DNA from 2 places in the Fictibacillus sp. 26RED30 genome. Region 1 is predicted to be linked to the other one. Evidence: riboswitches for the same ligand, from Rfam matches in the RefSeq annotation. Region 1 holds a riboswitch; the other holds the start of a gene.
The links. A riboswitch is a leader RNA that binds a small molecule or an ion and turns the genes downstream of it on or off. The one in region 1 is predicted to bind cyclic di-GMP.

Region 1 (16,475 bases):
AGATGAAAACGTAAAAATGAAAGACGATGTTGATTTTAAGGGTGAGAAGCTTCGCGAGTTAACGGTTTCTCTTTCTGAAAAAGAAACAAAGACAATGCTTGTAAACTTTGTTGAAAAGATTGAAAAAGACGATGAGATCCTAGATGCGATCGCTGAACAATCAGCATTGCAAGGCGGACTTCAAACAGGCATGATGGCACCAACGGGCAACATGAGTAAAGCAGATGCGAAGAAAGAAATTAAGACACTTCTTGCTGATGCGAAAAAAGCGATCAAAGATGACTTGCAAGTTCCAGGTGGAATGAAGCAAGTGGTTATCATCGATGGTGATGATAAAGTAGTAAGCCGTAACGTAACGATGAAGATTGGTGCGAACGGTGAAGAAGCGGTTCCGATGAACTACAAGTCTGAAAGCTGGACGAAGGGCGACGTAACGAACTCTTCTTGGGTTCTTAACGCAGGTCCTGAAAACGAAACATTGTTAGTTGATGTGAAGATGGAAAGCGAACCAAAAGGGAAAGACGGTAAGAAGCGCGACATTAAAGCGAAGTTCGAAATGACTGAAAACGGTACAACAGAAGGTATCGGTTTCCAAATTAAAGGTGAAGGCACAGATAAGAAGTCAAAATGGACGGCTAATCTTGTTCCTGCAGGCGATGCGCCAATGGAGCTTCCAGACATGACGCTTGAGATCGAGCACACGGGTGACCAAAACCTTGATAAAGACTTTGCAAACCACGATTACAAAGTAACACTAAAAGGTAACGACGCTACAATGGGCGATATTAACGTTGGATTGAACATCAAAACAAAAACAACGTTCGGCGATAAACTGAAATTCCCTGAGCTTTCAGAAGGAAAAGCAGTAAACGTAGCTGAGATGAGTGACGCTGAAATGATGACGATGATGTCAGAAATTCAACGCAACATCGAGCAATTTATCGGTGAAATCGCTCAAATGTTCCAATAGAATCATAATAAGAAGGACAGAGATAACTTAAAACAAAGTTGATCTTTGTCCTTTTTTTCTAACCATTAGGGTATTTAAAGCATGTAGGCTACGTCGGTTTTGTCGAGGATTGTAGACTCGTGGATAAACGGCCGAAACTTTTGGATAAAGTGCTAAAACTTTTGGATAAACAGGCAAAACTCGTGGATAAATAGGCAAAACTTCTGGATTCACCCAGTACAATGCCCCTGCGGGTATAGGTTCTGTGCCGTTTCAGCCCCAACCCATCACCAAATTTTAAACGAAAGGAACGACACTATGAGGCAAACGCTACTCATTGCCCATCTAACGGTAAAATGCTGGCTTAAGCAGCCTTTTCCTCTGATTGCTATGATGCTGTTTCCAATTTTGTTACTTGGAATCACGTATCTCGGGCTAAAACCACTTCTTGAAGAAAAGCAGTGGGTAGAGCCTTTTGCCGTAGCGATCGTAGATGAAGATAACACCTTTGAAACCAAATTGCTCATGAAGCAGTATGAAAACTCAGAAGAACTAAAAAATGTATTAACCTTTGAAAAAACAGATGCTGAGAGCGCGAGTGAAAAGCTGGCTAGCAACGAGATAGCGGGTATGGTGATCGTGCCGGATGGGTTTACTAAAGGGATACGCAAGGGCAAAAATATCCCAGTAACGGTGATCGGTAACCCTGAACGCCCTTTTCAAGCAAAACTCTTGCAGCAAGTGATGGTGTCGAACGCCAACTTGATATCTTCTGCACAAAGCGGAGCGAACGCAGCTTTTCATTATTTACGAAAAATGGACTTAAGCTCCGAAGAATTCCGAGCTTACCGCGACACGGTCATCACAGACTTTACGCTTCAAGCTCTGAACCGAAATAAGATTTACGAAACGGAAACACTAAGTACGTTAGGCGGAGTAACAACGATCGACTATTACAGCTTATCAGGTGTGTTGATTCTGTTACTCGTTGGTGGACTGTTTGGAATGAGTTTGACCGCAAGGAGTGAACAAACCGCACTGCGCGAAAGACTAAGTCTACAAGGGGTAAGATTTGGCGTATTCTTTTTTAGCAATGTACTATCCGTTTTCCTTCTGCTCGTCATCCAAAGCGTTGTTTTGACTGCTCTATTTTATGCTTTAACCAAAACATGGAGCATCACAGCGACATCATTGGTTTTAGCATACTGCTTAAGCATCGCATCCCTTTTCGCGCTTTGTCAGGAACTTTTTGTTCGTAACGGAGCAAAGTGGGGAGCGGGAATCATCCTTGCTGTGGGACTCATTGCTACAAGCGGAAGCGTTTTGCCGCTATCTTATCTTCCGGAAATGTGGCGCAGCATAAGTGTATTAAACATCGTGCATCAGGCACACAGCGGACTGATAGATACGCTATTTGTGGGGAACGAAGCGTGGATGTCTGTTCTACTGTTGCTTAGTTTTTCAATCACAATTTGGGCAGTGAGTTTGCTGCTTATCACGATAAAGAAGAGGTTGCCATGGTCTGGACAATTGCCATTACACGTATAAAACTACTGCTTCAAAGTCCGTGGAGTTGGCTGGGACTCATCGTTCCGGTTCTCGTGCTGGTTTTTTTAGACATGTCGGTAGAAAAAACAAGTGATGTCACCAAGATTCCAGTTGTAATCGTAGACGAGGACGAAACGGAATACTCAAAAACGGTCATAGAACGAGTTAGTAAAAATCCAGCGGTCTCGGTAAATGTTCATAATGAAGATGATGCGCGAAATCAGATTGAGACACAAAAAGCCGCCATCGGTTTCTTTATACCTGAAGGATTTATGGACAGTATACAGAAAAATGATGAAGATGGGCTTGTTACGATGTGGCTCTCGTCGGGTTCGATTTCTCATGGGTTAGTGCGCGAGATTTTTGCAAGTGAAGTGAAGCGATTATCGAGTAATTCGTACGGCGCAAACACGGTTTTAAAAACATACGGAAAAAGTGAGGAGTTAGATGCAAAGGAGCAGGCTGCGGTCTGGAAGGATGCTTGGGCGTATAGCGACAAACATTGGGAGCCTAAGCCTCTTATGACGGTTGACTATAAAGTTGGGGTAACGAGAGAATCGTCAGTAAAAGATACTGGTGATGCCGCTTCAATCTATGTTCCAGGAATGCTCGTACTTCTCATGTTGATTAGTTTTTTATATAACAGCTGGCCGATCAAAGACCGTGATTCTGGCATGCGCTCAAGAGTACCTTACGCTGCCGGCCGATTTTCAGCTTACTGGTTCGGAAACGCACTTGGTGTGTTGCTTTTACAGCTAGTCATGCTCATCATATTGATTGGTTTTGCCTGGTGGCGAGATGAGTTAACGTTGAACGTGGCTACGATTTTCGGTTTGATCGGTTACGTCTTATTCCTAAACGCGCTTTCTATTCTGTTCGCTTATTTCGTACACAGCAACCGCACATGGCAAGCGATCACTCTTTTTGTCGTATTGTGCACATCGCTCTTAAGCGGAACTTTCTTCCCGAGTGATGAGCTATCAAGCTTTTTACAACGTGCTGCAGAATGGACACCGCAATATTGGATCGTGTCATCGTTAAACCAAGAAACTCTTGTGATTCCCCTTGTTTTTGTGGGTCTCAGCATCGTTCTATATGTACTTTCAACTATAAAGGCAGGTGACAACGCTTGATTGCAGCAGAAAATTTGAAGAAGAAGTTTGGTAGAAAAGAAGTATTAAAAGAAATGAACTTCTTTATTGAAAAAGGAGAAACCGTCGGCGTTGTTGGCCCGAACGGTGCAGGTAAATCAACGCTTTTGAGAATCCTTGCAACCCTTATGAAAGGATCTGGCGGATCGGTTCAGATCGATGGGCTTGATGTGAGGAAAGAACAAAAGAAGATTCGCCAGAAAATCGGTTACGTACCTCAAGAAATCGCCGTCTATCATGAGCTAACAACGCGTGAAAATTTACGATTTTTTGCGAAGTTGGCGAAGGGATCGTCAGAAGAAAGATGGATGCAACGCTGCGAGGAGTGGCGACTGGCTGAGCACCTTGATAAGAAAGTGAAGCATCTGTCTGGTGGAAATCAGAGAAAGCTGAACATCTTGATCGCGATGTTGCATGATCCGGATCTTCTAATTTTAGATGAACCAACGGTCGGAATTGATATATCGGCAAAACAAGAGATTGTAAACGATCTGCGCCAGCTGGGGAGAGAAGGGAAGACGATTCTCTATTCCAGTCATGACGCGCAAGAGCTCGAAACATTATGTACTTCTTTTTTAATTCTAAAAGAAGGAGAGCTGCTATTTTACGGCTCAAAACAAAAAGTGCGACAGTTTGGTTCCGTTGCACAATCTGAAAACTTTGCGGAAACGCTTGGAGAGATTGTTGGATGAAGTCTGCTGATAGAGCAGGCTTCTTTTTTTATCCTGAATATTCCAATATCGCAACCAAAGTGATAGAATATATGTGAAAACATTCACAAGGAGGGTAGAAAATGAATAAGCATCTAATGAGAAAAATGAAGTCCGCTCTTTTGGCATCCTATTTATTACCCATGTTACTAGGTTTATATCTAGTATATGAATCTGGTTCAGCTGAAGGTTCTTTAGCTTTGATCATCGTTTTTTTACTTGCGCTAGCTGGTAACTTTTTGTATGGCATACCTGTATCTTTTCTAATAGATGCGATAACGAAAAAAGTTGATAGATTTCATTTCTTGTTGTCAGGCTTTTTACATATTCTCTTTGCATTATTGTCTTTTTTTATCATAAAAGAATATTCTTTCTTTGCGATTATTTGTGCTGCTCTCTTTTTCTTGTCTGAAGAATGGCAAAAGGTAAAAAAACAAAACTTTAAGTGGAAACCAATGATAGTGAAAAGTATCTTTATGGTTGGATTTACTGTACTTACATTGTATTTATCGCTTTACATGCATGAATTACTAGAAAAGAAAACGAACGAATACTACCTCATCCCAGCTGGTTATGTAGGTGGAGTGACAGTGATTTACGACATTGAAGATGAGCCTCAACCAAACAAAGTGGGAGACTACAATGTTATAAAAATAAATGATCAAGGGTACGGGCTAACAGCTTTACCAGAACCAGAAGGTACATTTAATAATAAATACTATTATATAGATGAAGAAGGGCGTAAAGAAAAGATTAAGGAAAAGTGTATTCATATAGGCAGTTCAGGATCTACATCAAATGATGACAGGGATTTTCTTTATAGTTTGTTTACCGTTATTAACTCAAATTGTACTGACCATTTTTCTACGTATGGTAGTCAATATTTAGAGGATCATAGCATCGGGGTTGAAGAAATTTTACAGCGAGAAGGATTTGGAGATTTCGGCTATTAGAGGACAAAATCGTTTATTACATATAATTATTTTAGCACAATACTAAATTCGACAAGGTTTTACAAGAAGACCAAATTCCTATTTTCCGTAACGGAAGCGTAAAACACAAGTCCTATTATTTATTGTAGGATAATAATAGATTACTTGGAAAATTAAAGGAGTTTGGGATAAATAATGAAAAAATGGATAGTTACATCAGTTTTAGGTGCTAGTTTATTATTGTCGCCGCTACAGGCGTTTGCGAATATTGGAGATCAGACACTTCGTCCGACAATGACACATTCAGACGTGAGAACACTTCAAACAATATTGCGAGATAAAGGTTACTTTACATATAGCGGTTCGGCAACTACATATTTCGGTTCTTATACAAAGAGTGCAGTAATGAGCTTTCAACGTGCCAAAGGATTGACGGCAGACGGGATTGCAGGTCGAAATACGTTTAACAAACTAGGAGTCTATAATGTTAACAATGCCTATCTAGTTGATTATGCAAAACGTTTTCAAGGTACGCCATATAAATGGGGCGGCACAACAACAGCTGGATTTGACTGTTCAGGTTACATCAACTATGTTTTTAAAAACTCACACAATATCGTTCTGCCGCGTACGGTGAAAGACATGTGGAACCAAACGGGGTATCGTGTATCCACTCAAGGTGTGGGAGATCTCGTGTTCTTTTCAACGACAGATTCTGGAGCTTCGCATATGGGCATTTATATCGGAAACGGAAAATTTATTCACGCTGGTTCTTCAACAGGCGTGACCATTTCAGATATGAGCAATACCTACTGGAAACCACGTTACTTAGGAACAAAGCGTCTATAATAAAGAAAAAGGAGTCCGATGGTGGACTCCTTTTTTCTGTCCTAGAACAAGATTCTTGCCCAAGGATCGCAACAGCAATGATGTTGCTTTTTCTTAGCTTTTTTGAACTTTTTGCACTTCAACACTTCGTAGCTAGAAGATGAAGAAGAGGAAGAAGAAGATGAAGAGGATGAAGAAGAAGATTCTTCACAAACCCATTCTACTTTCTTGTAACACTTTTCAACTTTTTCATGCTTCTCATGTTTGCAGTGGTCGTAGTTTCCACACTTGTAACACATTAATCGTTTCACCTCACAAATTGATACCGACTTCCAACTGGTTTCGGTTTCTGTATATCATATGTAAAGGCAGACAAGTTGCTTAGACGAATGATGGGGTTTAATAGAAATGGGGGTCTGACCCCATACAATTACAAATTCCTTCAATTTGTTCTTTCCAGAAACACACGGAGGAAAGTAAGCACTTATACAAAACAAAAATCCACGCTGCAACCGCAGCGTGGATTTTATTACTTCGTAGGTTCTTGTATGAGCATCCCTTCCTTTGCAAAGGCAAAGTGGATGGCGTGCTTCAGATTTCTAAAATATGTACTATCTCCAAGTGAATACTGGTGCTTCGTGATTTCTATACTTAATTCAGGTGAGATGCCGACCAATAACGTTTCCATTCCAAACAACCGAGAAGAGGAAACAAGCTTGTTCAACATATCCACCATTTCAGAATCAATAGACTTAATACCGGTTAGATCTAAGATAACAAATTTTGCTTTGTGTTGAGGCAGTGAAGTCAGAGTATGCTCTAACATATCTTTAGAACGGAGCTCATTGTATTTACCGATTAAGGGAATAACCACAATATGATCGGTTACCGGAATAATAGGAGAGGAAATCTCCCTAATCAAATCGGTTAACTCTCTTGTTCGGTCTTCAACCATAGCTTCTAGCTTCATAATTTCATGCTGTTCATCCCTTTGAACAAGATCACGGATGTTATCATTTGGTGTTATATGTGATTCCGAGATGGCTAATTTTAGTGTGTTAGGATCGGCTTCGTTTTCTAGGACCTCATACCACATGTTGGTTTGAAAGAGTCCTGTGAAAACTCCAGCCCAATGGCCAGGTAAGAATCGCCCCATGCGTTCGCTGTTCTGCGCTTTTTTAACTTTCGTTTCCCAGCTGTTCGTAATCGTAATGATCGCTTCTTTCTTTTTTACATCAAGCTCTATGTATGTTTTTCCCCAACCAGCTGATGCATAAATGGTAGGTAATGATTCAGCGGAAATTTCAATATTTCCGATTGTTCTTATGTAAAAATCACTAACGATTAACCCTGTCCGATATCCAGCTGTTTCAAAAACAAGATCGGCAGTTCCTTCTCCTGTGATCTCTTCGATGGAATCTAGGAACACCTTGAATGCTGAATCAATCCAAAACAGCATTACATCTTGACCTTCAAATTGAAAAATACCTTTTGCTGTGTCCCAATGAAAAGAAGAACCGTTAACATCTATACTTTTTTGAGATTCCATTAGTTCATTTGGCGACTGCTTCATTTATAATCCTCCATAGACAAAAATAGTAGACACCCTTTTCCCGTACCCTAATTCAATTAACATTAAACATTTGTGTGGGGTCTGACCCCACACAAATACATTACCCTCATTATGTACATTCCACGAAGACACCCGCAAAGGAAAAAAATACGTAAAAACCACCTGATTTCATCAGGTGGTTAGTTTTGTTTGTTTTTCCATTTGTTAAATTCGAGAAACTCTTTAAACTGCTCTTTGCTTACACCAGAACCCATGGCTTCTTTCACTAATTCAGCCCATTCCTGATCTAGGTTTTTTGTGTCAACTTCAGCTTTAATTAAGTGATCTACAGAAATATTCAATACATCCGCAATCTTCTCGAGAAGTTGTATAGAAGGGTTTTGTTGAATATTTCGTTCTAGGGCACTTATATACGATTTTGCTACCCCTGCTTTATCGGCCAATGCTGTAATGGAGAGGCCTTTTTCGGTACGGTATTTTTTTACTCGCTCACCAATCATCATTTGCAATCCCCATTTAAGAAATAATTTGCCTTTATTATATCTTTCTGTATGAGGTAAGTAAATAAATTCTGTGACTTGCTTACTATTTCAATGAATTAATTTCCTTGCAATTGATATTTTTCTAAAGCTAATTGGGGATTTTGTAAAAAACGAATAATTTCTTCTTTAGTAAAACCTTGATCTCTCGCTTCTTTAATCAATTCAATCCACTCGTGATCCAGCTTAAACGTATTTTCCACTAAGAATCCCTCCAGAAAGTATATGATGTCCAGGTAACCCGGCGATCATAGCTTTATAAGTTAAGCTTTAGACCCGTGGCTTTGCGCCCACTTCTTTCGAAAATGTTTGCCCTTGTCTGAAGGATAATTAGGTCATATTCCCTAACTAAAATTGATTATAAACAAGCTAAATAGAAAATGTTGTCAGAAAATGACTGTAACAAAAATGTAATATATGGAAATCTCAATTTACCCCTATAAAACTTTTTTAGAGGAATGATGCAGGTTGTGTTGAAATTATTCTTAATAAATTCTCATTAAACTAATTTTAGCTGCTGAAAGGATGAATAAATTGTCTAACAAATTGCCAATGAATTTGTCGAATCAACTCAGTTTACCTGTGATTAACGCTCCAATGTTTCTTGTATCGAGTCCTGATATGGTGATTGAAAGCTGCAATAATGGAATTATAGGAACGTTTCCATTATTGAATGCACGCACCTCCGATCTTTTAGAAAATTGGATGAAACATATCTCAGAAGAGCTAAGTAAAGCAAGAGAAGAAGATCCTTCTGCAAAAATAGCTCCATGGGGTGTTAACTTAATCGTTCACCGAACGAATAAACGGTTTGAAGAAGATGTAGAGCTAATAAAAAAATATGAGCCGCCAGTGGTGATTACTTCGCTTGGTAATCCAAGCGATGTGGCTAAAATCGTTCACGGGTACGGTGGTCTCGTATTCTCTGACGTTATCTCGCTTGATCACGCGCGTAAGGCTGCTAAGACGGGCATTGATGGTTTAATACTCGTGTGCAGTGGGGCAGGTGGCCATGGTGGAACGTTAAATCCATTTGCTTTCTTAAAAGCAGTAAAAGAATTCTGGGATGGGATGACGATTCTAGCTGGGGCGATTTCTACAGGTGAAGAAATACTTGCTGCCAAGATTCTTGGAGCTGATCTCGTATACATGGGAACGCGCTTTATAGCGACTCAAGAATCTTCAGCGAGTGAAGATTACCGACAGATGTTGATTGAATCTACTCTAGAGGATCTTGTTTATACAGACGCGATTAGTGGAATAAAAGGAAACTACCTGCTTCCATCCCTCCAAAAAGCGGGATTTGATGTAGAAAACTTGATGAAAAAAGATTCTATCGACCTTTCTTTCTCTGAATCCAAAGCTAAAGCTTGGAAAGACATTTGGTCAGCGGGACAAGGTGTAGGCAGTGTGAAGAAAATTTCTACCATCCAGGAAGTAGTAGATGACCTTAAAGCAGAATATAAAAATGCGTTAAATACAAAGGAAGCTATTAGTATAATCCCTTGAAATTAATAGTCCTTTAGAACTAAATCCCCCAAAAACTCTGTGTATAAACATGGTTTTTGGGGATTTTTGTATTGTCCTTCTGAAGTGGACAAATTATAAGGTTATGTTTTTGTTTGGGGTCAGACCCCAAACAAATACAAGATAATTCATCAGATAAAAAGAGGACTGAACTGAATGAGGGAGAAAGTAATAAGTGATATCTTTATGTAAAGAAAACGTGTAAACTGTAAGGAATTCCTTACAATACAGTTTAATTTGAAAATGCTAATTATAGTGGAGGTGTTACCATGAATTTATTCTCATCTATTACGGAAGAAAGTTTTAACTATTTAATACATGATTATGGATTTTCTGAACCGATCGATACAGATGGGAGTTGGAAGACAACCTTCTTATACACTAATGACCAACTTGCGATTGAAATCGAATTAAATTATCGAGACATGGATACATTTATTTTTATGAAAAAAATGAGTGAAGATCAAGAGTGTGATGTTTCTCGTATGCAACTTGAGGAAATTATCAATATAGAGCCAATCAAAAGCAAGGGTGATCAAACTACGATCGAGGAGTTTGAAAAGGGAATTGTGGAAAAAGCTACCCTATTAAAAACTCACCTTAACCAAATTATAAACAAAAAGGAAAGAATTTTCTCATAGATGAGGAAAGAGATAACCACAAAATAGTAAAGGGTTCTCTTTTGAGGGAGTAAACGAGAAAAAACAAGCTAAATTGCATAAGTAATTAGCATTATAAATCGCAACGTAATTCGTTGCGTTTTTTTTTGGTACACAAGGCTCTATGTTTAGCACTCAATTCGTATACCAATTCACTTGTCAATTAACGTGGCACTTTTAGCGAAAGAGATTAAAAAGCTTCGAATATATAATAAGGTTAAAAACGTGCATCCCATATTCCACAAACGAGCAGGATTGTTGAACAAGCAAATAAACGGGAGACTACAAAGTGAACCAAGATAAAGCACTTAGAATATTAAATAAATACTCGCCAATGCCAGATGATGAAGAACTTACAGAAGAAATAGTTAATGAGTATAGAAAAGTAATTGATTATCTATATGAAAACCCACCTGGGATAATCTTTTTAAAACCATTGTTATATTCATTAGGAGCATACGATGGTTGGGGTGTATATGAGATTACACGGTCGATACTTGTTTCTTACGACATCTCACAAGTAATCCCATATATGAAAGACGAACTTTTAAGTAAACTAGACGGGAGAAGGTATTGGTGTACATTACTTGCGATTGATTTTCCTGATGAAAGTTTAATCCCAATGTTGTTGAAAACATTAAACGACCCTGTCGAAGATATTCGAGTTAATTCTGTCGTGGCTTTAGAATCTATTGGGAATAAAAGCGTCATAGATGAATTAATTACTAGGAGTAAATTAGAAAACGACGAGGATGTCATTGAAGTATTTCAGGAGGCTATCAATTCCTTACAATCTGAAATATAAATCCTTAACAATCGGGTGCGTTGACGCCATTATTACGAAACTTATTGAGAAAACGTGCAGAATTGTTGAAGAAGGATACCTTGTATAAAATAAAGAATTTAATAGATTGGAAGCAAACTTAAATAAGCGAGGATGTTTATGAAACATAGACCTTATGGAGAACATTGGAGAGGCATAAAAGGATATAGAGTAATTGAAGAAGTCGACGATTATAAACATAATATTGGTGGCCAATATTGTGAAGTACCTGTTTGTAAACTGTGCGGAAAGAGAATGCACCAAATATTTTGTTTTGATTTGAAAGATCCAAAGCTTTCAGAATTAAAAGCGTGTGGAATTAGTAAGTTACCATTAGTTTCTTGCCTAAACTGTGCAATGGTATGGAAGCCTCAATATTTCCAATTAAGTAATGAGGGGAGAACTATAAAAGTATTGAATCAAGACAGTACTGAAGATTGGACTCAAGATGAAGAGGATCAACTACCTGTACCACTTCCAGAGACCTATGTAAAATTATTTGAAATGAAAGATGAAGATGTTCCAATAAATGAAGAAAATTATGATACTGCATTTGATTTATTTGGTTCTGAATATGTATGTAGATTGTTAGGCGCGCCTTTGTATGAGGAACTTCCTAAAGATTTAGAGTGCACGAAATGTAACAGTGAAATGATGTACATTGCTACAATTACTCAAGACCTTGGTGACCCTAATCTTATTTCAGTAGTCGATTTTCAAATCGGTGAGATGAACATTTTCTATTATATATGTAAAAAATGTCTAGTTATAAAAACTGAAATTCAAAGCACATAACTTTAACAAATGAATGCCTTCTATTGTCTCTTGTATTCCAGGAAAACTTGCCTATTTTGAAGCAGAACAGGAAAATGGACCTCCTCCAAGATTTATTTTAAAAAGAAATTAATGAGAGAATTTTTCTATAGTGAGACTCTATAAATAGTTTTCTTTATTCAAAAAAAGGTCAACCTGAATTCTGGCTAACCTTATATTACGATTTGGTGCATTTCTTCAAGAAGGAGAAGTGCTCTTTTTTATTGAATAAAGTGATTTAAATATCTACGTTATTGGATGGAGCAAAATAAATAAAAATTGGTATTTAAATAAAGGGTATGTTCGATGCGTTTCTCCAAGGAGGAGAAGTGCAGTTTCTATTATAAGTAAAAAGACAGTTTAATTGAAAAGATTAATGGGGGTAGAGAAATAAATGTTAATCAATAAAGCATTTGAAATAATCGAGGATCATCCAGATGATGCAGATTTTATTGGTGAAATTAAAGAACAAATGATTAATTCTGCTGAAGCAGCATTAAATGTAAATTTCCCGATAAGTTATAGACTTTTTTTGGAGAAGTATGGTCTTGGAGATATTTTTGGAGAAGAAATTTACGGTTTGGGAATTGAAGAAAATGGAGTTCCCAGTATGACCTGGATTACAAAACACTTTAGACAAGAGGAAGGCTTACCAAATCACTTAGTTTGCTTTTACTTCACAGGGTATGATGGCGTGTATTTTTGTTTAGATTGTTCCAAAGTACAGAATCATAATGATGATAATGCTGAGGTTGTTTCTTATATTAGTGGATTACCGATTGAAGAACAAAATTTTGAAGTTGAAGCAGGAAGCTTTGGTGAATTTTTATTAAATACATTGCAAGAGTCAATGGAGGATTGATAACTAATAGCAGAATCGTTCATACAACAATCGGGTACGATTGGAGCATAAGGGGATTGCTATTCCCTTACTCATCTATACATACGGGGGAATCTAAAACGTTATCTATTTATACAAATCTTTTCTTTTGGAGGATTTAAATTGAAGAAAGAAATAAAATATTTTATTGGTGGTACAGTAGGAGTGGTGCTTGGTTTCACCAGTGCAAAGATATATCATATCTGGGCTATGTTTTACGAAACGGAAGGACTTGCATTAGAAGGAGTTACAAGTTGGGACGGAGGGAAACCATTGTGGAAAACCGTAAATGAAAATCCTGGAACTGCAACATTCATAATTACAACTCTATTTTTATTAGTAGGGTTATTGTTCTCTTACCTATTAACCAAAAACGAGCAACAATTTAGGAATAAATAAACGATAAAATTGAAATTTTTAGAAATACTGTTATAAGGATTTGTTACACAATCTGATGCGTTGATTAAATAAGGATTAACGCCTAAGCACGAGCAAGATGGATTGGGATTGTTTTAAAAAAATTTTGGTATTTAAGAGGTGTGACTATGTGTATTTGGTAGGATTAGTAATCTACGCTTTCCCATTACTTTCAATTATGTTAGGTGGACTGGGTTATTTAATTTCTCGAAATGTTTATTTAATCCCAGGGGCATTATTAATTTTTTCTTTAATTACTACTTATACAGTGTTCAATACATCATTCTTGATGTGGGTAGTTATTTATACAATCTTATCTTATATCGCTGGACTTGCTGTTAAAACACTTGTTTCAACAAGAAAACGAGAATCATAGCCTAATTAAAATTTCTATTCACCTTATGCAGCAAAAAATTCTTAGTCAACTATTTGAGTGCTAATTGAATAAGGCCAAACGGACCAGACAAAAATCTGGTCGTTATTTTTGTCATTTACATATCCACTTATAATGGTAATTCATCTGCAAATTGGCTTGTAAATTACAATTTTCTCCTCCAAAAGAGAACCTGTTACAAAATAGGATCTCTCTTTTTTATTGTTAAAAGCTATAAATAAGCAAAACGAGTGCAACATAAGCCAATATCATTAATAATGCTAGAAAAGCACCCATTTTACTAGTTCCACCGCGTTTGCGAATTTCATGGATCTTTTCTTTATCGCTGATTGAACTTTGCTCGATCATGTTAATTTGTTTTTGCGCATGCTTTTTATACAGAAGGTTACCTCCGATGCCTAGCCAGCCAGAAAGAGCAGCGCCTAGAGATCGATTGATAAGTGTTCCTTCGATTTCCATTACAAGAAAAATGATATCGATGGCAAAAAAAGCAGCTAAGACAAGAAAAATGGGTGTGTACATCTTTCGATAACCAAGCCATAAGAGCGTTAAGAAAAAAGCAGCCCAATTAAAACTATTATCCTTCTGCCACTTCTTTAAGTAATAATCCTTCTTTTTCTCTCCAACAAATTCTATAAGGTTTGTTTCCTGTCTTTCATCCATAACTCCTTCGAAATTTGAATACTTCATATTATTAGTTTCAGTGAACGGATCCAATCTATTTAACTCCTTCTGTATTTTATTAACTGTATCTATTTCGTAGTAAATAATATACAGCTACAGGAATATATTCCATTTTATTCTAATTTTTAAACTCTTTAAGTTTTTAAAACATAGGGATAGCAACTAAAATTGAATCACAACTGTTCTTAAACGAAAACACAAACTAAAAAACTATATCACTCTTAATTTTTCCTTATTTTCATTAAAAATAATTAGATACCCAAAAGAAACAAGAATTGACAAGGTTTTCAACTCCTGCTATATTGAAAACAAATAAGTTCTATATAAAGAACAAAAACTTATATAAAGAACAATTTTTATCAACACCTATTTTTTTGATCTTTTTGTTCTTTAAAAAGAACAAAATTTTAATGCGTAGGGAGTGATCACTAATTCGTGTTCTATTTTTGTTTCTAGTTTGCTTTATGCCAATGACTAGTACTAATGCTGTTGAAGAGAAAAAACTTACTGAAATCAAACAAGTGGAATCACTGGATGAGATCACTTCAGGCGTAATCTTAAAAACAAAGGCTATTAATCAACCTACAAAAACTAATCAATGGCAATTATTGTGGAGTGATGAGTTCCAGAATGAATCATCTTTAAAAGATTGGAACCTTCAGGATTGGCCATCTGATAAAAATGGTGAATGGCAATACTACACACCTGAAAATGTAAAGGTTCAGGAAGGGCATCTTATTATCCAAAGTAAAAGAGAGCGGTTTAAGGGAAGAGACTACACTTCAGGTGCTTTGACTACTGAGAATAAATTGGAATTCACTTACGGAAAGATCGACATAAGAGCTAAACTTCCAAAAGGTAAAGGGGTATTTCCGGCATTTTGGTTAGTAAATTCAATAAACGGAAACTGGCTGCCAGAGATTGATATGATGGAGAATTTGGGGGATTCGCCGAACGATCTATATTTTGTTGTTCATTGGCAGGATTCCAATGGAAAGCGAAAGAGAGACTTCAGGCATTTTATTAGTAAAGATGTAGATTTCTCAAAGGACTTTCACCTATACAGCCTCATTTGGGAAAAAGACAAAATTGTTTGGTTAATTGACAATCAGGAAGTATTCCAAACAACAGAGTTTTCTCCTTCTACTCCATTATTCATCTATTTAAATACAGCAATTGGTGGTAATTGGCCAGGCCCACCTAGTCCAACAGATCAGTATCCTAAAGACATGTTAATTGACTATGTACGTGTTTATCAAAAAAGTGAGGGGAGTGGTCAATAATGCTGTTTACGTATTTTGCTTTAGGAATCTTCATGGCTTTTGTTATCTTTCAATCTCTTTATATCTTCATTCCACTATTCAAAAATGAGAAAAAGAAGCTAAATGAAGTTACCAAGAACTATACATTTTCTGTTATTGTCCCTGCCTATAATGAGGAAAAGGTGATCCGGCATTGTTTGGTAGGTTTTCTTTATTCAAAGTACAAAGATGCTGAGTTGATCATTGTTAATGACGGGTCAACAGATAACACGCTGCACTATCTAAATAAGCTATTAGCTTTCAAAGTATGTGATAGGAAAATAGACAAAGAGTTGAAGTATCAATATATAAAGAATACGTATCAGTCATTAAAATTTCCGAATATATATGTAATCGATAAAGTAAATGGCGGTAAAGCAGATGCTCTGAATGCTGGTATTGGATTTAGCCGAAATGAAATTGTTGTCACGTTAGATGCAGATAGTTATTTACAAAAGCACGCTCTAGAGGAAATGAATGTGAAATTCCAAGAAAAAGACGTAATTGCATGTGGCGGTAATGTACTCATTGCACAAGCGTTTACAGGAGATATCCAGAATTTAAAACCGACATTTAAAGTGAAGGGAATTATAAAGTTTCAATTTCTTCAATATTTAACAGCCTTCTATCTTCATAAAAGAGCTCAAGCTTCCATCGGTGCGATAACTGTCATTGCGGGGGCATTCGGTGCATTTAGAAGAGAGACACTCTTTAGTATAAACGGGTTTAGGAAAACAATCGGTGAAG
Region 2 (16,475 bases), on a different contig from region 1:
TTTCTCATCTTTGAGCGAATGCTTCCATTCGTTTGCATAAGGATAAATTTTGTCTGCAGAAATAGCTTTCTTTAGATTCCCTTGAACACGTCCCATAGAGATTTCCAGTTTCTTCAGTTCGTTTCTCTCTTGGATCAGTTTTTCATTTTGAACTTGAGCATCCCAATACACCTCAAGCTTTTTGAGGTTCTCTTCTTTTTCTTTGTACTGTTTGGATATCTGTTCTAACTTTTTTTCATTTTCCTTCAGATAAACGGTTGCCTGCTGAAGAGTTTCTAAGGAAGCTTCTCCTAGACCCGTTTGTTCAGCAGTGATTTCATTTAAGCGATTTTTTTGTTCATCCGACCGCTTCTTTAACTTTTGATTCAGTTTATCTCCGTATTTTTCAAGCTGAAACAACCGTTGCAGCATCTGCCTTCTATCCGCACCTTTTAGTGATAAAAATTCAGCAAACTTACCTTGAGGCAACACGACTGCACGCGTGAAATCATCGATTGTTAGACCGATCAGCTCTTGCACAAGACGTGTAACATCCCGTTCTTTGTCTGCATGAACGACAGATTCATTATCCACGGTTTCAATTAATCTGCACGTACTTGTTCGAATGGAATGTTCGCCACTTCTTTTAAACGTACGTTCCACGCTATATTCTTTTTGCTGAGCACCTTCACCTAATTGAAAAGTAAACGAAACAGACAGTTTATCTTCAGCCTGGTTCATAATTCCGTGTGTTCCACCAGCTGCACGCTCAACTTTCCCGTATAGAGCAAGTGTCACCGCGTCAAGAATCGTGGACTTACCACTGCCGGTCGGTCCAAAGATACCGAAGACTCCGCCAGAACAAAGCTCATGAAAAGGAACGGCTTGTGCTTCTCGAAAACTTTGCAAGCCTGAAACGTTTAATGATATAGGTCTCATTCGCGTTCCTCTCCTTCTGTTTCCTCTTCTCCAACAAGATCAAGAAATAAGGAGATCAACTCATTGTCAGGAACCGCTCCACCTGTTTGTCGCTCATAAAACGTTGTAAATAGTTCATCTACAGGTAGTTTTTGAGCGGATACCGCAATTTGTTCTCCGGACTTTTCTTGAAACACAGGTTTGATATGAACAATACCATCATGTGCTTTTCTAAGCCGTTGAATCTCTTCCATCGACAGTGCATCTTGAACATGTACGGATAGATCAATCCAGCAATTCTGATACATTCCATCTTGAATTCCTTGAAAAACCTCTGACACACCATTTCTAGCTTCCCATGCTACAAGTGGTTTTCCTGCACATAAATGAATCTCTTCTACCTCTGCTATACCGTTTGGTTGCACGTCAATAATGGATACGGATTTTGCTTGACCGCTTTCTGAGAAACTATAAGAAAGTGGAGAACCTGAATACCTTGCGTCTGTTTTTGCTCGTTTAATTCGCTGTGGACGATGCAGATGGCCTAATGCCACGTATTGTGCTGCACTCGGAAGGCTTTCAGCAGCAACCGTATAAGCACCACCAATATGTACAGGGCGCTCTGAGTCAGTCTCCTTGCTTCCTGCTACATAAAGATGACTCATGGCAACATTCACATTTCCTGGGCTAAATTGAGATGTGATCTTCTTAAAATAAGAGTCTACCCAATCATCGTATTGGGTTCTAACATCTAATTCTTCAGCTGATTCACTCAAAAGCATTTTCAGCCTTGATTCAGAAGGATAAGGTAATGCTGCGATTTCTAGCATTTCTCCCGTTCTCTTTATCGGGACACGTTGAAGGTCTAACGTTGGAAGACCTACTAGCGTTATGCCCAGTTCTCTTAAAAGCGGGAAAGATGCTGCTAGTCTCTCTGGATGATCATGGTTTCCCGCTATCGCGATGAATGGACATTCTCCTTTTCTATTGATCCGTGACAGTGCATCATAAAACATTTGCTCTGCCGCAGCTGGAGGATTTACCGTATCAAAAACATCTCCCGCCATTAATACCGCATCTATTTTTTCACGCTGTACGATCTCTACTAGTTCGTCTAAAAAATCTTGTTGTTCCTGAAGTCTACTTCGTCCTTCTAATGAGCGCCCAAGATGCCAGTCAGCCGTATGAAGTAATCGCATCGTATCCCTCCTTATTTCACTTGAAGAATGTGTCCACCATCAAAAAAGTAAAGATAACTTTCTTTAACAGGCTTTTTTAGTATTCTTTCAATAGCCTTTGCGTACAAATTAAGCTGCAACTCGTAACGGTTGAACAGGATGTCTCTTGCTCCTGTAAAGCCATTTGTAAAGCGGTTCGTGATTTTGTCTGTTTTATAATCAATCAGTATATAACCGTCTTCCTCTTCAATGAGACAGTCAATAACACCTTGTACGAGAACATACTCTTCTTCGCCGGTCCACTCTCTTTGAATTTCTGATATCGGGAGCGCTATACTAAACGGAATTTCTCTTTTTAAATTCTCGTTCTCTTTGATTCTCTCGCCAAGTGGTCCTTCCATAAACTCCTGGATTTGTGGAAGCTGGATATACTGAGCTTGTTCTCTTGTAAGCAGCTCTTTCGTTTCTATTTCTGCAAGCTGGTTTTGAAGAGAGTCTAGTGTAGCTGGTCTTCTAAAGTCAACATGCTGCATGACCATATGCATGGCTGTTCCAACTTCAGCAGCGTTCAACTGTTCTTCCTGCATAAATTTGGGCCGCTCGTGTATAGCTTGTTGGGCTGCTTTTACTAATTCGGTAGAACTATACTCATCAGCTTGATATTGTTTTTTAATTTCTGTAACAGATTGTTTAGAACGGGTATATGTTGATTGTTTATGTGTATAATTCCATTCCAGTCGCCGCTTAACTTCATCAAAATCATTCGTAACAAGATTCACCGTTTCATAGTTCTCTAGACGATTCAGCAGTTCTTCTTGTTTTTCTTTCTCTTCAACTTTCAACTCTTCATATTGACTCGCTTGCAGGACGGTAATCTTCCAATCTGTTTCATCCAGATAAACTTCACCTCTACCTCTTTCACTTGTTCCTAGCAGCGATAAAAGGGGGTCAGCGTTCTTATGGCGGATGACTGCTCTCCCGATCCAATCGAGATAACTCTTTACTCCAGCTCTTTCAAAGTCTGGTAGAATCCAATTTTCTTCATAAAGAGAATCACTCCACGCATCCACAGATTTTTCAATATCATTTACTGTGCCGACTAAATACAATTTTTCTTTAGCGCGTGTAAGAGCGACATATAGTACTCGCATCTCTTCTGCGATCAATTCCATTTTCTTTCTTCCCGCGATCGCAAGCTTCGGCAGTGTCGGATAGGCGATTCGGTACTCGGGATTTATATATTGAGTTCCTAGTCCTAGTTCTTTATGAAGAAGAACTTTTTCGTTCAGGTCTCTTGTATTGAACTGTTTATTGATACCCCCAACGAAAACGATTGGAAACTCTAGACCTTTACTTTTATGAATCGTCATTACACGAACTACATCTTCTTGCTCACCTAGCGCTCTTGCAGCTCCTAGATCTTTGCCTCGTTCCTGCATTCTTTCAATAAAACGAAGAAAGCGGAAAAGCCCTCGAAAAGATGTACTTTCATACATTTTCGCACGGTCATATAAAGCTCTTAAGTTCGCTTGTCGCTGTTTGCCACCCGTTAATCCGCCTACATAATCAAAATAACCTGTCTCTCGATAAATTTCCCAGATCAGGTCAGAAAGAGATCCTTGTCGCGCTTGATGACGCCATTTTTCCAATTGGTCTAAAAACGCAGAGACTTTCTCTTGAATTGCAGCATTTTCTCCTTCAGCACGATACAGTTCTACGGCTCCCAAATAATTATCTTGTTTTTGTTTCAATCTGATCACTGCAAGTTCTTCGCCTGTCATTCCGACTAGCGGCGAACGAAGAACGGCAGCAAGCGGGATGTCTTGCAGTGGATTATCGATCACTTTCAATAGTGACATCATGACATGAATTTCCGTCGCATCAAAATAGCCAGTTGAAAGTTCAGCATACGCAGGTATTCCTTGCTGTTTAAACTCTTCTAGTATGACTGGTGCCCATACGGAGGTTGCACGAAACAACATGACAATGTCTTTGTATTTTGCAGGACGTAATTTTTTCGTATGTTTATCAAGAACGAGATGAGGAGAATTATCCGCTGTTCCAACGATCTGTTTTATTTTTTCAGCGATGACTCTTGCCTCTAACTGAACGGTTTCAAGCTCAGACTTCTCTACTTCTCCACTCTCAAGACCTTCTTCATTTGTTACAGGCTGACTTTTATTAATAAGTAAAAGTTCTGGTTCATTTCCCTCTTGCTCAGGGTAATAAGTGGCACCAAGCTTTAATTCAGCATCATCGTTGTACTCAATTTCCCCTACTTTTTCGTTCATGATCTGTCTGAACAAATAGTTTGTAGCTTGCAAGATTCCATTTCTGCTTCTAAAGTTTTTGGCAAGGTCAATGCGTAATCCGTTTCCGCCTTCTTTCGTGAACTGCTTGTACTTGCTTAAGAAAAGAAGTGGTTCTGCTAGTCTGAATCGATAGATGGATTGCTTTACATCACCTACCATGAACATGTTTCCTGCTTCCTCATCCTTTGATACTAGGCGTACAATGGATTCTTGAACAAAATTCGTATCTTGATACTCATCGACTAGTACCTCTACAAATCTTTCGCGATATTCTAGAGCCGCTTCTGATGGAACCGGTGCATCCATCGTAGACCCTACACCTTTTAAAACTCCAAGGCAATAATGCTCAAGGTCACCAAAATCAACAAGAGACTTTTCCTGCTTTGCTTCCAAATAACGTTCACCAAACTTTTTCACCAAGGAAGAAAGCTCTTTTACGACTGGAGCCATCTCTTCGATATGAACGTTATACGAATCGGGGTGTCTTTCAAAATATTCTTCCTTTAATGCACTCGTCCGCTTTTTAATGTTGTCTCTCATAGCTTTTACTTTATTCTTCAGTTCTTCATCTACATCTTTCCCACGAATAGCCTTTAATTTCGGAGGCTCATAGGATTGAAACTCCTCATAAAGCTCACTCCAGCTATTCTTTGCACGAAGTAATCGTTCAATAAAGACGAGATCTTCTTGAAGTGTTTCTGCGTATGCAAGAGGTCCTCCTGAAAGCTCGCTCAGCTCTATCGCTCTTAATGCCAAAGAACGAAGCCCGTCTATATGTAGCGAGATATCAAAGAGAAGCTCTTTCGTCCAAGGAAGATCATCAATGCTTGCTGATTGTACCTGATATGTTTCTGCCATCTGGTCTAGCCAGCCGTTCGGATCAGGGTGACTTCGAGCAAAATCAAAGAGAGATAAGATCAATTTTTGGAGTTCTATATCATTTCGGTCAGAACTATAAGCATCGACCACTTGGTAGAAAATATGGTCTTCTCCCTTGCTATACTCTTCTTCAAATAAATCTTCTATCACTTCTTGGCGAATAAGTTCTGCTTCTGTTTCTTCTGCTACACGAAAGCCAGGATCGAGATTCGTTTCGTAATAGTGTTTACGAAGCACCTCAATACAAAAAGAATGAAGAGTAGAGATCGATGCTTTGTTTAACAAGTTAAGCTGTCTTCTTAAGTGTAGAGATGAAGGGTTTAAAGACAGCTCTTTATCGATTGCTTCTCCAATTCTTTTTCTCATTTCAGCAGCAGCAGCGTTTGTGAACGTAACGATAAGCAACCGATCTACATCAGCAATCTTTTCACGTATCATCGTGATGATTCGTTCGACAAGCACGGCCGTTTTTCCTGATCCAGCTGCTGCAGCAACGAGAACGTTTTCTCCTCTGGCTTGAATAGCCTGCCACTGTTCATCCGTCCAAGTGGCACCTTCTGGTTTTGGGATTAAAGTCTTCAATTGACAGTTCCTCCTTCCTGATGCATTTTTTCTAGGATGACGTCATCTTTTTCTGAACGAAGTTGACGGTATTGATTCTCTTCAAGGGTTTGATCAAACTGACAAACAGGCTTATATGAACAGAACGTACATGGTGTTTTTTTCTTCATCTCATATGGAGAGATATCGATCACTCCGTTTGTAATTCCTTCTCCACTCGTTACAGCCATCTTACGCGCATGATTACGCATCGTGTTAAACTGCTCACTTGAGGCGATCGAGGAATGTGACTTATGAAATCCTTTTTGAGTTAGAGCGACTGGAATGATAGAAGAACGCTTATCCATTGTACTGTCCATAAGTTGAACGGCCTCTTCTTCAGCAAGTACTAAACCTTTCATCTTAAACTTCTTTAACACTTCTTTTTCGATTTCTTCCACACTAAGCAGTTTCTTTTGACTCAATAGTGGGTTGTGTACATGGAAATACAGAACGCCTGCTGGAACGGATTTTTCACCAAGCCAACTTTCTGAATGTGTGACTGCAACGTCTAGATAAGTCAGCATCTGCAGAGCAATTCCATGATACAGCTCTGCCAAGTTGAGACCAGTTGAGCTTGATTTATAATCAATTACGCGCATAAGAAGTCCTTTTGAACTTTTTGCTGTATCAACACGATCGATACGTCCGATCACTTCCATAGTCGTTCCATTCGGCAATTTATACGTTAATGGCGGCAATGTTGCACCAGAAGCAAATGCTAGTTCAAGACCTGCAGGAGTGAACCCGCTCGCCTTTGCGTGCTGACTTAATATGTGAGAAGCTTTTCCGACTACTTCTTTTAGCTTTTTCTTGATATAAAGATGTCTATTAGAACTTAACAGAATCTCATGCTGAAGCTGTGGTGCCAAGAGTTCTACAATATCTCCTGCCAAACGATAACAGTCCCCTTTTGAAAGATCACTCCAGGCTACGCTTCTTTGCTGAAGCGAATCATTCATCTGTTTTAACGCAGCATGAAAAAGCTGTCCGATATCTGGAGCTTCAAGTCTGTACATTTGCCGTTCTTTAAGCTTCAGACCATACGACATGAACTGAGAGAATGGACATGATTGGAAAAGCTCCATTCTCGAGATGCTCGTTAAAATCTTATCACCATAAAGATCTCTTGATACAGATGAACTGAGAGGTGCTTCTCTATTAAAATAGAAGAGAGAAGACAGAGCTCGCTTTGCATAGAAATCATAATCCTTATCTCTGACCACCCAATTGTATACATCCCACCAAACGGAAGAAATCGGATAACCTTTTTTCCATTCTCTGAGCTGCGTACTTAAAAAAGATACACTCTTTATTGGATGCTGCACAAAATCCAAATCGTTTTGTAAAGCTGGTTCATTTTGATATAGTTCTTCCTTTAAATCAGGGAAAAGATCATGCAATCGCTGTATGACCATAGAAGGCTGCATCGTTTTCCCTTCCTCGTCTGCTAGGGCATATGAAACAAACAGATGATCACTAGCATTCGTTAAAGCCAGATAGATCATAAACTGTTCATCAAGCAGCTTTCTGCGTGCCGTCGGTGCTAGCACCACACCGTTTCGATCCAGAGCCTCTCTTTCATCTTCTGAAAGCAATCCATCGTCCTTAGGTTTTAACGGAATGATTCCATCGTTTACGCCAAGAACAAAATTCACTTTTACATCTGTGAAACGAGATCTTTCCATCGTTCCTACTAGTACTTGATCGAGAGAAGGAGGAACAAGAGCAAATTTAAGACTCTCAAGCCCTGTTTCAAGCATTTGCATCCACGTTTCTTTAGAAAGTTCTTCCTCACCAGTCAACTCTACCATCTCATCGAGGAGACCCAGAACCGCATTCCAAACTTGGCCATGTTCAGATGCTGACCGTAATTTACCTGCTGATTCCGCATGAAGTCTCAAGCGTTCAAGTTTCATCGGTACATTTAAATCCTCAAGATACTGATAAAGACTTTTACAATATTGGATGATACTTTTACTGTTTGATAGGTTTTTAGATAAACGACTCAAAGGAGATACAATCATGTCCCGCATATCGTTAATCAGCTGTTCTTTTTCATCATCACGAGTTGTCTTTCCAAAATCTTCTGCTTCGAATCCTCTAAATCTTTTATACTTCCAAGGTTTAGGATCTGTCCACCTTCTGCCTTGAATACCAAGTGCTAACACATAATTTTCAAGTTCATCCATACAACGTCTCATCTCAGAAGTCGTTTTTCTTATCTCATCAAGCGGATAGAGCATATCTGTTTTAACAGCTCGAAAAACGGCTTCATAGCGCCAATTCTTTAAGACAATATCTAGTGAAGAACGTATAAGCTCAATCAGTGGATGGTGAAGCATAGATTTTTTTTGATCAAGAAAAACAGGTATCTCATAATCTGTAAATACCGTTTCGATCAGTGTTTGATAACTACCAGCATTTCGGACTGTAACTGCGATATCGCGATACCTATATCCGTGGTCACGAACGAGTTCTGCGATTTTCCTTGCCGCTCCTTCAACTTCTGACCGAACATTGACAGCTGCCGCTACTCCAACACCTTCATGTTTGGAAGATGGTATGGACGGCCTTCGATCATACTGCTCTTCGATATGAGCGATAGCACTTGAATTAAACTTAGGCTTTTCATGAAGATAGATTGGTTCCTCAACGAATACACCAAGTTCTTTGGCCTGTGCTGTTAGCGTCTGAGCCGTCTTTTTTGTCATATAAAACAAATCTAGCTCATGAGGTTCTGACTCCGTAGTAAAAGATTCATCGACAGTGAGTGCAATGGTCACTTTTTTGGCGTGTGCCAGTAATCCCGCTATAACTTCAAGTTCTTGTGGAGTAAACGAATGAAATCCATCTATGTAAATTTCACTTTCATTAATGCTCTCGGATAAAGGAATCTTTGCTTGAAGCAAACGTAAATAATCTTCTGAATCTACATACTTCCCAATCAGTGCCTCATCCAAGGAGCTCGAAATGACACTCAGATCTGATAATTTATCCTGAAGCACTTTTTTATTATTTTCTTTTTGACCGAGAGAAAGCAGTGTTTCAGCATTCCACGAAAGATCTTCTGCACTAACACAATATCGTTTAAGTTCTGTAGTCATCAACTCAAGTAATTCGTAAAAACCACTTTGTTCAGAGGCTTTTCGAAAGATTTTAAGATCTTCTTTTTTATGCTCGACGATTTTCCGAAGCATCATCCTTATTCCAGTAGATGTGATGTGCATTCTTGTCAAACCACCGGTCTCACCAAGAATACGCCAAGCAAGCCTTGAAAAACTAAAGACTTGCGCACGCATCATTCCGGATAATTCTGGCGTTGATGCAAGCTTATACTCCGATTGAAAGGTCATCTGATCTGGTACAAGATAGATGATCGGATTTCCTGAAGGACGTTCTGTAAGTTCTCTTTGGATCTCCTTAAATACAGAGTGGGACTTTCCGCAGCCGGATCGTCCCAAAATAAATTGCAAACTCATTATGTTCATCCCCTGTTCCGCACTTGAATTCTAACTTCATTATCTCATAATCTACTATGACATCAAAGGCTACGACCTTTAAAAAGAAGCACATCCTCCTGGTAGTTATAGGATAGTTACGCAAACGAATAATATTGGTAAAAGGCACATACCATCATTTCGGGTAGACGAGAGTGCACCAAGGAACGAAAATCATAAAAAAGGAAAACCGCTATATTGATAGCTGATTTTCCTCCATTGTGACCGTATCCAATTTTAACGTATTTCTTCCTGCCGCCTTTGCTTCGTATAGCAGCACATCAGCTCTTTGAATCATTTGCGAAGGCTTCTCACCTTCTACATAACTCGCAATGCCATAACTAAGTGTAACAGGTAACTCATTATCACCTGATATATACGGAAAGGTTTCTAAATGCTTATTGATCGTTTCAATCGTATTTTTCACTTCTGTTCTGCATGTAGTATGGAGAATCCAGGCGAACTCTTCTCCACCGTAACGATAAGCTTCTCCTTCTTTTAAAGAAATGAAGCGTTTAAACGTTGCACCTACAAGCTTGAGCACCTCATCACCAATTAAATGGCCATGCTGATCGTTAAACATTTTAAACCGATCAATATCACATAATACAAGTGTAAAAGGTTTATTCTGTTTTGTTTTTTCCAATACGTCCTCTTGAAATTTCCGATGATTCAGCAAACCTGTTAAATAGTCTTGTTCAGATTGAAGCTGATACATATTCTTCTCGAAATAATATTGTCTTTCTTTTGAGGCAATCACACCGCCGTAAAAAGCGATCAACCATAAGAAGATGCTCTTCATTAAAAATTCAAAGGAAGAGAGCGTGTTCAAATACCCACTATCTCTTATAAAAAAGTAACAGAGAATGGTAAAACTCACTGTTCCTACTATAAAAGCGCCCTTTAACCTCCAATACAGAGCAGCATGGATAACGATTAGGTAACCAACAGCAACAAACGGACTATCAGCTCCACCAGTAAGCTGCATCAACCATGCATAAGCAAGACAATCAAAAACAATTCCACCTCTTGTAAAAACACGGTAGTACAGTGACGTCTCTGGCAATCGGTGTAATACAACTTGTGTGGATGTCATATATATAATGCCGATTATAAAAAGGATCGGAAAAGTTTCCGTTTCATAATTCAAGACGCTTGATATAGGTTGATAATAAAAAACAGGTATACAAAGAATTAAAAAGAACCACCGTAACAAAGATGATATGGTTTCAGAACGGTGTTCCGTAATCGTAAATGAATCTTTCATGCATTCAACTTCCTTTACGTTATACGATCTGCGAAAAACATAGCAGAAAGGCCCATTATTTTACATGATCAAATCAGTGATTTATTCTCACTTCTAGCTCTTTTGTTCGTGTACATACGCTCATCAGCAAGCTGCAGGTAATAGTCTATGTTTTCGCATGCATCTGCAAGTAATTCTATTGCACCATACGCTAATGAGATGGATTCATTCCAAACGATAAGCTGACTCTCTAGTTTTTCAGTTAAGATGTATGCTTCATCTTCATTAATTCCTGGTAAGAGAAAAACAAATTCATCTCCACCGAATCTAAATCCAGAGAACAATTTTAGTCGCTTTGAAAGTTCTGCGATCTGCTGAAGTATCTCGTCACCCGCGTGATGCCCTAGCTCGTCATTGATTAATTTAAAGTTATTGATATCAAACATGACAAGTGTAAGAGGAAGCTTAAGTCTATTTGCCTTTTCTAGCTCCTTTTCTAAACAATCATAAAAGTAACGACGATTATACAGATTTGTTAATGGATCACGAATGCTAATCTCCTTAAGATCTTTAAACTGTTGAGAAGAGAAACCGCTTAGAAAACCTGTAACAGCATGGTGAGAAATCCGGTTCCAGCGATCTAACATAAATAGTTGTATCACTAACGGCTCGTTGGACGTTGCTTTTTTTACTTCAAATAAAACGGATTCACTAATACTCGTTGTAAAACACGCAAGTGCTTGATGAGGAATTCGTTGATGCCTTAAAAAATGAATACCTGATCGAAACGCTTTCTGCTCTCCTTGTTTTAAAAAGGATTTAAATCGTTCTTCTTCTAAAAACACTGCATGCACAATCCCGCGTAAAAATTTCTCTAGTATCTTCTCGTATTGCTCAACAAAACCGTTTAGAAACGTATGAAAGTCTTCATTTTTTCTTAGATGTTCTTTGTGTGTATGTATCATGGCTGGAATAGACTTCATAAATTCTGGTAACAAGTTTCTTTTGAGTGCGCGTAAGTCTAGTTGGAAGTTTTCCATTCTACAACCCCTCAAATCCCTCAAAAATTACATACAAAAAGCCATCACCTAATAAAGGGAATGGCTTCAATTTATGTTTTAGATACTTTTAACCTCTATGGAACACATTATTCCTGCAGAGAAACTACAAAATACGAGAATAAAGCTTCATAGAAACGCTTGTGTCTAAACACGAGTCCGTTTCCCTTTGGCAACCGGCTGCCATTGCATGTTCACCATACTTTAGGCCCATAGCTTTGCGTCCCAGCTTTTCAACTGGTTTGCCCTTAATAACAAAGGTTTCTATTGATTTATAGTTATTATATCCTACTAAGGTAATTTGTGCCAATGATTTTAATAGTTCTTTAATCCTATTATTTTAGGCTTTGTTTTTTGGATATTTTTAACTTTCTATAGTACCTATACCCAATCCTTACTCCATTCAAAACAATATAAGGAATCTTTATTGGAAAGTAATACAGCGTTTTCTTGTAAAATGTAAAATAAGCTTTCCTCAAATCTTTCCATTTCCTGCAAGTTTCGTATCGGCTAAAATCAGATACGTCTACAATAATTCCTGTATTATTGGATATCATGACATTTTTTCCATGTACATCGTTAGGAAACAATCCTTTGTCTTTTGCATGCCTCACTGCTTCATCGATGTCATAAATCACATTTTCAGGAATTTTAACACCTTTATGCACACAGTCGTACAGAGTCATTCCCTCAATACGTTTTAAGATTAAAAAACGTTGTTCGGAATAATAACAAACAGAAAATCCAGGGTGTGTTCCTAGTCGATCATAAACCTTTTTTTCCTCTAACAATCCATGCTCATCCCTGCCGTAAATCTTAACTACATATGCTGGATGATCAGGATGTGAAAACACCGCTGCATAGTTCCCACAGCCCAGCATCTGCCAAGGGTGTGGTGTATTCACCGGACATACCGGATCAAATGGGCTGCGGCTTTCAATCATTATTTCTCTGTTCAATTGTCTAGCTAGCTGGATAAAGTGTTCCATAAGGTTCCTCAATTCAAATTCTAATCCTATTATCATCATCTTATGTTTCTGCAATACGTTCATTGTATACAGATGTTATCGAAAATGAAACTGGCATGCTTTATCCATTATTTTACGGTCACTTGTAGATAAGAAAGCATAAGTGTTTCTGCTTTGTTTTTTAGATGAATGTTTGGAAACCTCATAATTTCACGATAACCCCTAATAAAGATTTCATATTCTGTAATATCTTCCTCACGGCGTGCATCCATAACTTTAATTCTTCTTTTTCTCAATTCAATTCGTACATCAAATAGATCTTTGCTGATTTGATTCATAATTTGTTCTACTAATGCAACGTATGGCTGTCTCAATTTAAATGGAGAGCCGCAAATAATCTGCAGATCGCGATTAAACACTGTAAGTAAAATCGGATACATCACAAATTTTTCAATAAGCGAACGCTCTTCTTCGCTTCCATATTGCACGACAATCCCCCCAATCTCAAGAAGACAAAAAACGTGAATGTAAGGATAATATGTTTCTTATGTGAAAACTTCGAATCTGCTTTTTTGCCGAGCAGTATCCCTTTATTGTATGACCGTCGAAAGAGTATGGAATTACAAAACGGTGCGAGATATCACCTTTTTGCGAGAGGTAGATCATTTCTATTCCAACCCGTTCTTGAATGCATCTCATTAATAAGTTAGTCATGAAGCAACCTCCTTTTTTATATTATATGCGAACAAACGTTCTTTTTATACTAGAAAAAAATACCTGCCTTACTTAAGAGGCAAGTATTTGTGGTTTATTTATTTTTTTGAGGTCGAATCCCCATTGCTTCAAGCTCCTGATACAAGTTTCCAGCAATTGAAAATCCTTCGAAACTAATTCCTAGCGAAACGACAGTCTGAGCAAGTTCAGGACGCATCCCGCTTAAGGTTACATTTACACCTAAAAGCTTAAGAGAATTTATTACCTTAAATAAATTATGAGCGACCATCGTATCAATCACGGCTACACCAGATAGATCGATAAATAGATGTTCAATCTGTAATTCCATGCATTTTTGAAGAGAAGTTTCCATAATTAACTTAGAGCGATGCGTATCAATCGTTCCTACAAGCGGGAGAACCGCAACCGCTCTTGTCAGCCTGACAACGGGAACAGACAACTCTTCAATTGCCTCTCTAGCCAATCCAAGTACACGATTATTATTCTCAACATATGCGACACTAAAAGCATGGACCGTTTCATCTAGAAATGGGTCGATGATAGAGGCGGCTTTCAAAATGGTTTCAACGCTGAATTTTTCATTACTAATTTCGTTACGTATGAAATCCCAAAGCACCATTCTATAGTATCTGGTACTGCTTAATGCTTTGTCCAGCGGAACTTCATGCTGAACAGCAAGCTCGCCATTTTTTCTTCCCCAGTTAATAAAATGTTCTTGTGATGTTTTCTTATCTTCGTAAAGAGCTTTTCCAAAGTATGAAAATAGTTCTCCACGGAGGTTTAACACAAATTCCGTTTGCTCTGTAGGATGCTCACCAAGTGATACGCGCACCTCATCAATTTTCTTTGATAGATCATATTTATGCTCAATGATTTTTTTACCTAATACCCTCAATTGTTGCTCCATGTTCTACTGCTTCCCCCTATGTACACAAAAAATGGCATACCTCCAACTTATTTACCATTAATTTGTGTACTTAAAACCTATTCTCACAAAAAAATAGCCTGCCGATCGGAAAGCGAGCGACCTGGAATCAAAAATCAACACATCGCAAGGCTGTTTTGCCATATATTGTTTTAAGAGTGATCAATATGAACAGCAAATCCTGCAGATTTAGCTTTTCGAGAAAGGTTTTCGGCATTCTCTCTAGATGTGAATGCCCCAATCTGCACCTTATAGAGCTTTTCTTCTGCAGTGACAAGTTCTTTAAACTCGTTCTGGTTAACAACAAACTTTTTTAGCTCATACTTAACATCCTCAATGAAAAATGGAAATGTTTTATCATATTGATGAAAACAGTTTAAAGGATCTGTCCTTCTTTTTGGGTCTAGCTGAAAGTGCCCTTTTATGGCCCGCGCAGGGTCCCATTGGTACATCTCACATAAATACGCAAAAAACCATACATAACGGCTGTAAGCTTTGTTAAAATCTATGGAAGGTCCATAGCATAACTCTACACCAATCGCCCATTCATTAGCATCCGATACGTCAGAGCGAACGTGCCAAGCTTTTTCTTGCAATGGAATGATCATCAATATCTGTTTATCATCTATGAATACGTGTGCAGAAGCCTCTAGTTGTCTGCTATTGAAATATTTATGGTTCTGTTGAGCCGAAGAGTTAGGGTTACCAGTATCGTGCGCAACCGCATAGCGTGGTATACGATTACCTCCTGGACGCTGCTTCCAATCTTTCTTAATAAGTTTAGTTGTAATCTGATACTTTACTTTCATACCAACACCTCCCATTTATTTAAATTAGAAGTGTTTGTTTATACAAAAAAAGAGCCATTACGGCTCATTTTTTTACATTCCACCTGGTTGTGATTGTGTTGTGATTGCCCAAACCCAGTAAGCTGCTCCGATCAAAAATCCAAAGCCTAAAAGCACAAAAAATAATGTTGAATTTTTCATAATCCGTGTCTCCCCAAACCTTTTGCTTTCTTTCTTATTAAATATAAATTATCATATACTAGTAGAAGAAGAAACAAAAAGCAAGGGTGTTAAAATGAAAAATAGAGAACAAACCCCATTAAGAAATGATTTAGAGCGCGAATTGGAAATGAGTTTACGCAGACTTTTTCGCACGTTAAGAAAAGGTTTGAACGAAGTGTACTCAGATTATATCCCAAGCAATGAGTTTGCAGTTCTTCAGACTTTATTTATTCAAAGTCCTCTGATGGCTTCCGAAATCGCAAACGAATTAAAAGTTTCATCAAGCCATATTACCGCGGTTACGGATCGGCTTGTTGGAAAGAATTATATTCAGCGTGTACGATCAGATTCAGACCGTCGGATCGTCTATTTGGAAATTACTGAAGATGGTAGAGAAATTGCACGAAAAATGGATAACATTAAAAATAACTACCTAGAAAAAAAGTTTGCTGCTTTAACAGATGGAGACATAAAACGAATGATAGAATCTTCAACAAAACTGCTTGATTAATAGAGCAGTTTTCTTTTTAACGAATAATTCACATTGTGAATTATTTACAACATGAATAGGAGGATGATGCATGGAACATCTTGAAATGCGGCGGAAAGTTATTATCATGCTTTCCATCATGTCTGCTATGCTTTTTGCTGCGTTAAACCAAACAATTGTTGGTACGTCCTTACCAAAAATCATTGCTGATCTTGGAGGAATAGAATACTACAGCTGGGTTTTCACGATTTTCATGCTCACTTCAAGTATCACTGCTATTTTAGTTGGAAAACTATCAGACATTTACGGAAGAAAGCCATTTATCCTTTTAGGGATTGGAGTGTTTACGGCAGGTTCGCTTTTATGCGGCATATCCGGAAGCATCCTTGAGCTCATCTTATACAGAGGTATTCAAGGCTTTGGAGGCGGTATGATCATGTCAACTGCTTTCACAGCAGTTGGCGATCTATTTCCACCTCGCGAACGCGGCAGATGGCAAGGAATTATGAGCAGTGTTTTCGGTTTAGCTAGCGTATTTGGTCCTACATTAGGCGGATACATCGTCGACCACTTTCATTGGCACTGGGTATTCTGGATCTTTCTTCCCTTTGGCCTCGTCGCTTTTGCTGCTATCTACTTTTTATTTCCTTCTGTACAAAGAAAAGAGAAAGAATCTA

Region 2: another riboswitch for cyclic di-GMP. It lies ahead of IHV11_RS10800 (GGDEF domain-containing protein); the one in region 1 lies ahead of IHV11_RS13880 (anti-repressor SinI family protein).

What each region holds. Positions count from the first base shown of each region.
Region 1 is NZ_JACZDV010000002.1:235,720-252,194, reverse strand. Features, by position in the region: gene IHV11_RS13920 (DUF6583 family protein) at 1-970, shown strand, start outside; gene IHV11_RS13915 (ABC transporter permease) at 1,268-2,497, shown strand; gene IHV11_RS13910 (ABC transporter permease) at 2,467-3,630, shown strand; gene IHV11_RS13905 (ABC transporter ATP-binding protein) at 3,627-4,340, shown strand; gene IHV11_RS13900 (DUF6843 domain-containing protein) at 4,442-5,311, shown strand; gene IHV11_RS13895 (NlpC/P60 family protein) at 5,486-6,139, shown strand; gene IHV11_RS13890 (STAS domain-containing protein) at 6,648-7,691, opposite strand; gene IHV11_RS13885 (helix-turn-helix domain-containing protein) at 7,871-8,191, opposite strand; gene IHV11_RS13880 (anti-repressor SinI family protein) at 8,290-8,433, opposite strand; cyclic di-GMP riboswitch class I at 8,463-8,554, opposite strand; gene IHV11_RS13875 (NAD(P)H-dependent flavin oxidoreductase) at 8,765-9,739, shown strand; gene IHV11_RS13870 (hypothetical protein) at 10,027-10,398, shown strand; gene IHV11_RS13865 (HEAT repeat domain-containing protein) at 10,706-11,221, shown strand; gene IHV11_RS13860 (hypothetical protein) at 11,360-12,034, shown strand; gene IHV11_RS13855 (SMI1/KNR4 family protein) at 12,447-12,914, shown strand; gene IHV11_RS13850 (hypothetical protein) at 13,056-13,331, shown strand; gene IHV11_RS21520 (DUF2651 family protein) at 13,429-13,725, shown strand; gene IHV11_RS13840 (DUF2628 domain-containing protein) at 13,948-14,460, opposite strand; gene IHV11_RS13835 (glycoside hydrolase family 16 protein) at 14,898-15,710, shown strand; gene IHV11_RS13830 (glycosyltransferase family 2 protein) at 15,710-16,475, shown strand, end outside.
Region 2 is NZ_JACZDV010000001.1:2,110,337-2,126,811, forward strand. Features, by position in the region: gene IHV11_RS10775 (SbcC/MukB-like Walker B domain-containing protein) at 1-918, opposite strand, end outside; gene IHV11_RS10780 (metallophosphoesterase family protein) at 915-2,096, opposite strand; gene addA (helicase-exonuclease AddAB subunit AddA) at 2,108-5,848, opposite strand; gene addB (helicase-exonuclease AddAB subunit AddB) at 5,845-9,348, opposite strand; gene IHV11_RS10795 (GGDEF domain-containing protein) at 9,560-10,633, opposite strand; gene IHV11_RS10800 (GGDEF domain-containing protein) at 10,702-11,652, opposite strand; cyclic di-GMP riboswitch class I at 11,839-11,927, opposite strand; gene IHV11_RS10805 (serine/threonine protein kinase) at 12,006-12,659, opposite strand; gene IHV11_RS10810 (hypothetical protein) at 12,767-13,126, opposite strand; gene IHV11_RS21425 (STAS domain-containing protein) at 13,447-14,280, opposite strand; gene IHV11_RS10820 (peptidoglycan recognition protein family protein) at 14,451-15,107, opposite strand; gene IHV11_RS10825 (MarR family winged helix-turn-helix transcriptional regulator) at 15,382-15,819, shown strand; gene IHV11_RS10830 (MDR family MFS transporter) at 15,890-16,475, shown strand, end outside.